DNA from 3 places in the Marinomonas sp. THO17 genome. Region 3 is predicted to be linked to each of the others. Evidence: predicted binding sites of a transcription regulator. Region 3 holds the regulator's gene; each other region holds the start of a gene.
The links. The regulator LexA, encoded in region 3, represses DNA repair genes until DNA is damaged. The targets are predictions, from matches to a motif close to TACTGTNTANNTANACAGTA.
Positions count from the first base shown of each region.

Region 1: the regulator LexA is predicted to act here: its motif matches at 997-1,016, upstream of recN (DNA repair protein RecN).
Region 2: the regulator LexA is predicted to act here: its motif matches at 983-1,002, upstream of uvrA (excinuclease ABC subunit UvrA).

Region 1 is NZ_AP031575.1:2,097,630-2,099,906, reverse strand. Features, by position in the region: gene recN (DNA repair protein RecN) at 1-969, opposite strand, end outside; gene grpE (nucleotide exchange factor GrpE) at 1,155-1,730, shown strand; gene dnaK (molecular chaperone DnaK) at 1,832-2,277, shown strand, end outside.
Region 2 is NZ_AP031575.1:2,676,172-2,678,448, forward strand. Features, by position in the region: gene uvrA (excinuclease ABC subunit UvrA) at 1-931, opposite strand, end outside; gene ABXS85_RS12760 (MFS transporter) at 1,087-2,277, shown strand, end outside.
Region 3 is NZ_AP031575.1:348,763-351,039, reverse strand. Features, by position in the region: gene dinG (ATP-dependent DNA helicase DinG) at 1-863, opposite strand, end outside; gene lexA (transcriptional repressor LexA) at 934-1,557, shown strand; gene ABXS85_RS01565 (hypothetical protein) at 1,661-1,924, opposite strand; gene ABXS85_RS01560 (DUF6586 family protein) at 1,926-2,277, opposite strand, start outside.

The sequences.
Region 1 (2,277 bases), 1.7 Mb from region 3:
CAGTAAGGCCTCTGGTAGACATTTATGACGACGAGCTGTGTCGTAAATATCTGATAAGCGGCTTTCAATGACACTTAATCGCTCCGGGTCTTGTTCAAGGGTATCTTGATAGTGGCGTAAGCTTTCCGTAGCTTCCTGTGCCTGAATCAAAGCGGAATTCATCATTTCCAATGCGCCTTCAAGGGCTTGAGTTTGAGGGTTTATCTGGCTGGCGCTGTTGATGGCTTGATTCAATAAAGAGCAAATGCTGCCTTCTTCGTTATCTGCTAATAGATTGCTCGCTTGATAGGCTTTCATTTGCGAGTCAGCAATATTGGATAAAAAGGTTTGTTCTTGTTCTAAAGATTCGATTTCACCTTCTTTTAGATCGAGCTGTGCTAACTCTTGAGCTTGATAAGAGAGTAGTTGTACTTTGGCTTCCTGTTCAGCCGATTGATTTTGCTTAGCAAAGAGTTCGTCTTTTAATTGACGCCAGACAGCATATTGTTGATGAACTTGTTTTGCGAGTTCGGTGAGTTGGCCATATTCGTCTAATTGTTGACGCTGTGCGTGCTTTTTTAAAAGCGACTGATGTTCATGCTGACCATGAATGTCGACGAGCTGACTGCCAACTTCCTTGAGATCGTTTAAAGTGCAAGGACGGCCATTAATATAGGCTTTAGAGCGGCCTTCTTTGCTAATCACGCGACGCAATATGCAGTGCTGGTCTTGTTCTAGGTCTCTTTCTTCAAGCCATTCTTGCACGTCAGGGTAAAGTTGAATGTCGAAGCTGGCGCTAATATCGGCTTTTTTCTCCCCATGACGCACCACCCCGGCATCGGTTCTGTCGCCCAAGCACAAAGATAAGGCGTCCACCATGATGGATTTACCGGCACCCGTTTCACCGGAAATCACTGTCATGCCTTGCTTAAACTCAAGCTCCAAGGACTCCACAATAGCAAAGTTCGAAATGGCGATGCTGGTTAGCATAGTCGGCTCCATAAAGAGAAAATTTTTATATGGTTATTTATACAGTATTTGTTTGTTTTTTGACAAGTCTTGCTTGGACAATTAATCGCCATAAATTTTATGCGGATTTAGTATTGAAAGGTAAAAAGCTGTCCCCATATACCCAGCACAGAGAAAGAGAGTTTCTGTTATTTGGAGTTATAAAGATGAGTGATCAGCAAAAAAGTGCTAACCAAGAGGCGGAGCAAGATTTGCAAAATGAAACGCAAACCGAAGCAGTAGAAGAGCTGCTTGAGCCCGAAGTGGAAGTGTTAGAAGCCGAAGCAGACGATGAGCTTGCCAAAGCGTTGGAAGAAGTAGCGCAATACAAAGAAGCGGCGCTGCGTGCCCAGGCGGATGCGCAAAACGTTCGTCGTCGTGCGGAACAAGACGTTGAAAAAGCGCACAAGTTTGGCTTGGAAAAATTTGCTAAAGCCATCATCAACGTAGCGGATAACCTAGAGCGAGCCCTTACGTCAGCGACCGACACAGAAGAAACCGACCCGGTACGCGAAGGGGTGGAATTGACCCTGAAAGATTTGCTTGAAACTTTGGGACGTTTTGAAATTAAAGCCGTTGATCCACATGGCGAACCTTTCAACCCAGAATTGCATCAGGCCATGACCATGGTGCCCAATCCTGAATTGGAACCCAATACGGTAATGGATGTTGTGCAAAAGGGTTATACCCTGCACGGACGTCTGTTGAGACCAGCAATGGTGGTGGTTTCAAGCGCGGCATAAAATACCGTCATTTTTTTGACACTGGACGCTTGAAAAGTATTTAAGCGGACCCAAATACAGAATTAACTTTGTTATAAACGAATTTATTGGAGAAACAAGCGATGGGTAAAATCATTGGTATCGACCTAGGGACAACTAACTCTTGTGTAGCTGTTCTTGATGGTGAAAAAGCGCGTGTAATTGAAAACGCCGAGGGTGATCGTACGACACCTTCTATTGTTGCCTTTGCAGACGACGGTGAAGTGTTAGTGGGTCAATCAGCGAAACGACAAGCGGTTACCAACCCAACCAATACTTTGTTTGCTGTTAAGCGTTTGATTGGTCGTCGTTTCGAGGATGATGTGGTACAGAAAGACATTTCTATGGTGCCTTACAAAATCATCTCTGCGGAAAATGGCGATGCTTGGGTAGAAATCAAGGGTGACAAAAAAGCACCACCACAGATTTCTGCTGAAGTTCTAAAGAAAATGAAGAAAACAGCAGAAGACTATCTAGGTGAAGCCGTTACTGAAGCGGTTATCACGGTTCCTGCTTACTTCAATGACTC
Region 2 (2,277 bases), 1.6 Mb from region 3:
GACCCCAGCCGCGAATCGCGCCTTCCGCTAAAGTCAGTGTGTCGTCCTGAATGATACGCTCAGGATCAAACATCTGATGTGTGCCCAAACCGTCACAGGTCTGACAAGCGCCATTGGGGTTATTGAACGAGAACAAACGCGGTTCTAGTTCCGTCAGGCTGTAGCCACATACAGGACAAGCGAATTTACTGGAGAAAATATACTCTTCTTCCGGTACGTCCATATTAATGGCTTTGGCAATACCATCGGACAATTCCAAACAGGTCTCGAAGGATTCAGCCAAACGTAATTGAAGATCTGAACGTACTTTAAAACGATCAATGACCACTTCAATGGTGTGTTTCTTGTTCTTTTCTAAGGCTGGAGCATCGTCTAAATCCACCACAATGCCGTCAATACGAGCGCGAATAAAGCCTTTGGATAATAGATCGTTGATAGTGTGTAAGTGCTCACCTTTGCGATCTTTCACAATAGGCGCTAACAACATCATCTTGGTATCTTCGGGCAGAGAGATCACCTTATCGACCATTTGTGAAATGGTTTGTGCTTCCAGTGGTTCGCCATGATCAGGGCAGCGCGGCTGACCAGCACGAGCAAACAGCAAACGCAAGTAATCGTAGATTTCGGTAATAGTACCAACCGTCGATCTCGGGTTGTGAGAGGTGGACTTTTGCTCAATGGAAATAGCCGGAGACAAACCTTCAATGTGGTCAATGTCGGGCTTTTCCATCATAGATAAAAACTGTCTCGCGTAGGTCGACAAAGACTCTACATAACGACGCTGACCTTCTGCGTATAAAGTGTCAAAAGCAAGAGAAGATTTACCTGAGCCTGATAAGCCCGTAATGACCACAAGCTTGTCTCTTGGAATGTCTAAATCCACATTTTTCAGATTGTGGGTGCGGGCCCCGCGTATGGTAATGGTGTCCATGGGTCTCCAATGAAAACGGATCGACAGAAGTCATTCTGCATTTAATAAAATAACTGTCTATTTTTACAGTAGTTAACATGGAGCTTCAACGGTAAATTCGGTAAAATTAGCATCTTTTTTTCTTAACCCTCATGTTAAGTGGTTGTGACCTCCTTATGGATCTACTCGAACGTCGTTCAGTTCTTGCTCTAGCGCTAATTTATTTGTTCCGCATGCTGGGCTTGTTTCTCATCATGCCGGTGATTAGCCTAGCAGCCGATGGCCTGAGCGGAGCAGATGCCGCACTCATTGGAACGGCGATTGGCATTTATGGTTTGACTCAAGCTTGCCTACAAATTCCCATGGGCATGTGGTCGGATAAGATTGGCCGCAAGCGCGTTATCGTTATCGGCTTATTGCTATTTGCCTTAGGCAGTTTGATTTGTGCCAACGCCGACGACATAAATACGCTGATCATTGGTCGTGCGGTTCAGGGTGCTGGTGCCATCGCCAGTACCTTAATGGCGTTACTGAGTGATGTGACCCGTGAACAGAATCGAACCAAAGCCATGGCCAGTGTTGGGGTGAGCATTGGGGCTTCTTTCATGTTGTCGCTGGTGTTCGGCCCTTGGTTGTTTGCCTTAATTGGCTTATCAGGTTTGTTCTACTTGTCGTTTGCCTTGTCTTTTGTTGGCATTTTGTTGATTGTTTTTGCCGTGCCAAACAGTGTGCAACACACCTTTCGTCGCGATACCACACCGAGCTTGGTGGCCTTAGGGGCGGTGATGAAGAACGCTCGTTTGCGTTACCTAAACGTCAGTGTCTTATTTGTCCACGCCAGTTTAACGGCCATTTTTGTTGTCGTACCCGGACGTTTGATTAATGAGTTTGCTTTGCCTCTTTCTCAGCACAGTTGGCTTTACTTGGCGATCATGGGGTTTGCATTTGTTGGCATGTTACCCTTGGTCATTATTGCTGAAGCCAAAGGTAAGATGAAACAAGTCCTAATTAGCGTTTTTATCCTATTGGGCATCAGCTCGATTGGTTTACAATATGCTTCCTTGTTTTGGTTGTTTGCTGTGTTATTGTGGGGTTACTTTATTGGCTTCAACGCCATGGAAGCGGTACTGCCTTCAATGGTCAGCAAATTAGCACCTGTAGGGTATCGTGGTACTGCAATGGGGGTCTTTTCAACCCATCAATTTATTGGTTCCTTCGTTGGCGGCGCAGGCGGTGGCTGGCTGCTGCAACATCATGCTAATGAAGGCGTCTTTTTCGTGGTAGGCGCGGTCTTTATCGCTTGGTCTTTGGTCAGCATGGTGCAACCAGCACCGCGCCAATTAACTAGCTTGGCCTTTAGTCTACCT
Region 3 (2,277 bases):
TGACGAAGCCAACTGATGCTTTGTTGTAATCGAACTTCATGACGAAAATGACCAATGGCCTTATCAGGCAAATGATGGCCTTCATCGAACACATAAATGGTTTCTTTCGGTGGCGTCAGAATCGCACCGCCACCAAGGGATAAATCTGCTAAGACTAAATCGTGATTGGCAACGATCACATCCGCTACCTCGATTTCAGCACGAGCTTTGAAAAAAGGACAAGCGGAATAGTTGGCGCAATTTCGGTTGGTGCATTGCTGATGATCTGTGGTTAAACGTCGCCAATCTTGCTCGCGAATAATACCTTCCCAATTATCCTTGTCACCATCCCATTTACCTTTACTGAGGGCTTCATCCATTTCCTGATATAAGGGAGTATTGACATCATCCGATTGCAAATGCTGTTCAAACAAGCCAGCAAACATATCGTCCATGGCCTGTTCTTCTGCCCCTAAATACCCCTCTAAGTTATTTAAACAGAGATAGCGACCACGACCTTTTGCCAAAGTGTATTTAAAGCTGATGTCAGTGTGCTGCAAAATATCCGGCAGGTCTTTGTGCAAAATCTGCTCTTGCAGGGCAACAGTCGCAGTGGAAATGATGAGCTTAGCGCCGCGTGCCTTTGCAATAGGAATCGCTGCCAGACAATATGATAAGGTTTTCCCTGTCCCTGTACCGGCTTCTACCACAGCAACGTGCTTTTCACCTAAGCGTTCCCCTTCGCTGCCTTGTTTAATACTTCCTAAAGTACGGGCAATGGCACCTATCATTTGGCGTTGCCCTACTCTGGGTTGGTGAGATTTGGCATCCAGCATATTTCGGTAAGCGGACTGGATTTTATTTTTTAATTCGTCTGAAAGCATTTATTTTATTGAGAATCGTTAAGAATGCTGTATATAATAACAGTTACTGTATAAACAACCAGACAATGCCATGATTAAATTAACCAAAAGACAATCTGATGTACTTGACACCATTCGCGAGTTTATCAATGAAACCGGATTCCCACCAACACGTGCAGAAATCGCGAATAGACTTGGCTTCAAATCCCCCAATGCCGCAGAAGAACACTTAAAGGCCCTTTGTAAAAAAGGCGCCATCGAAATGCTGTCAGGCGCTTCTCGTGGCATACGTTTAATCGAACCAAGTGAAAGTGCCAATCAAGAAGACGATCTAGGCCTTCCCGTTATTGGTAAAGTGGCGGCAGGATACCCTATCTTGGCACAAGAAAACATAGATACTCACGTTACTGTACCTGCCAATATGTTTTCCCCTAAAGCGGATTACTTTTTATCCGTATCCGGCACCAGTATGAAAAACATCGGTATTATGGAAGGAGACTTGCTCGCGGTACACAAAACCAATACGGTTCGTAACGGTCAGATAGTGGTGGCCAGAATTGGCGACGAAGTAACCGTAAAGCGATTCGAACAAAAAGGTCGTATTGTGCGTCTGATTCCAGAAAACGAAGATTACCAAGACATTGTGGTGGATTTAGAAAGTGAAGAGTTTGCTATTGAAGGTTTGTCCGTTGGTGTTATTCGTCAAGGCTTATAATCATTCCGCAAGTCAAACACTTGACATCAAATGACTGGCAAAAAAGGTGGCAACAACCACCTTTTTTGTTTTTCTGGTCTTTCCATTCAAGAAAACTTATTTGTTAATGTAGAATTTTCGGGCGAAAATCTTCTTCTAAATATTCCGTACCTTCCTCAATGACAGACTCATCCGAATAGACATAATCAATACCTGCATGAAACATACATTTTGCCAATTCAAAATACCTATCTTGTAGGTAGGATTTGGTTTTATCTGAAATTTTCAAAGTCGCCAAAGGCTCTGTTTCCTCACCACTGTCACTGGCCGGGCGTAATACAATGTCGCCGTTATCCAGCTCAACAATTTCAAGGTAAGATTCTTTCATACTAATACTCGGAGGACTCTTCTCTAAAACGTAACACCAAGTCAGTTAGCTTGGATAAATATAAATTTAATGAGGCACTGTCGTCACTGCCCACACCAATTAGGTTGGTTCGATCGACCGCCGCTTGATTCATATGACAATCGAGCTGTTGCTGATAAAGTGAGATTAATTGACTACACCATGATGAAGCTTGTTGTAGCAAATCATTTAACTCTATCAACACAGGCACCAATGACTGCTTTTCTTGCGCTTCTCGCAATAGGCTTGCTATATCCAACTTACCTGATAAACGATAGGCCAATTTAACTTCTTGTAATAAGCCATTTAAAGCACTGCGCAATTGAAACATAGCC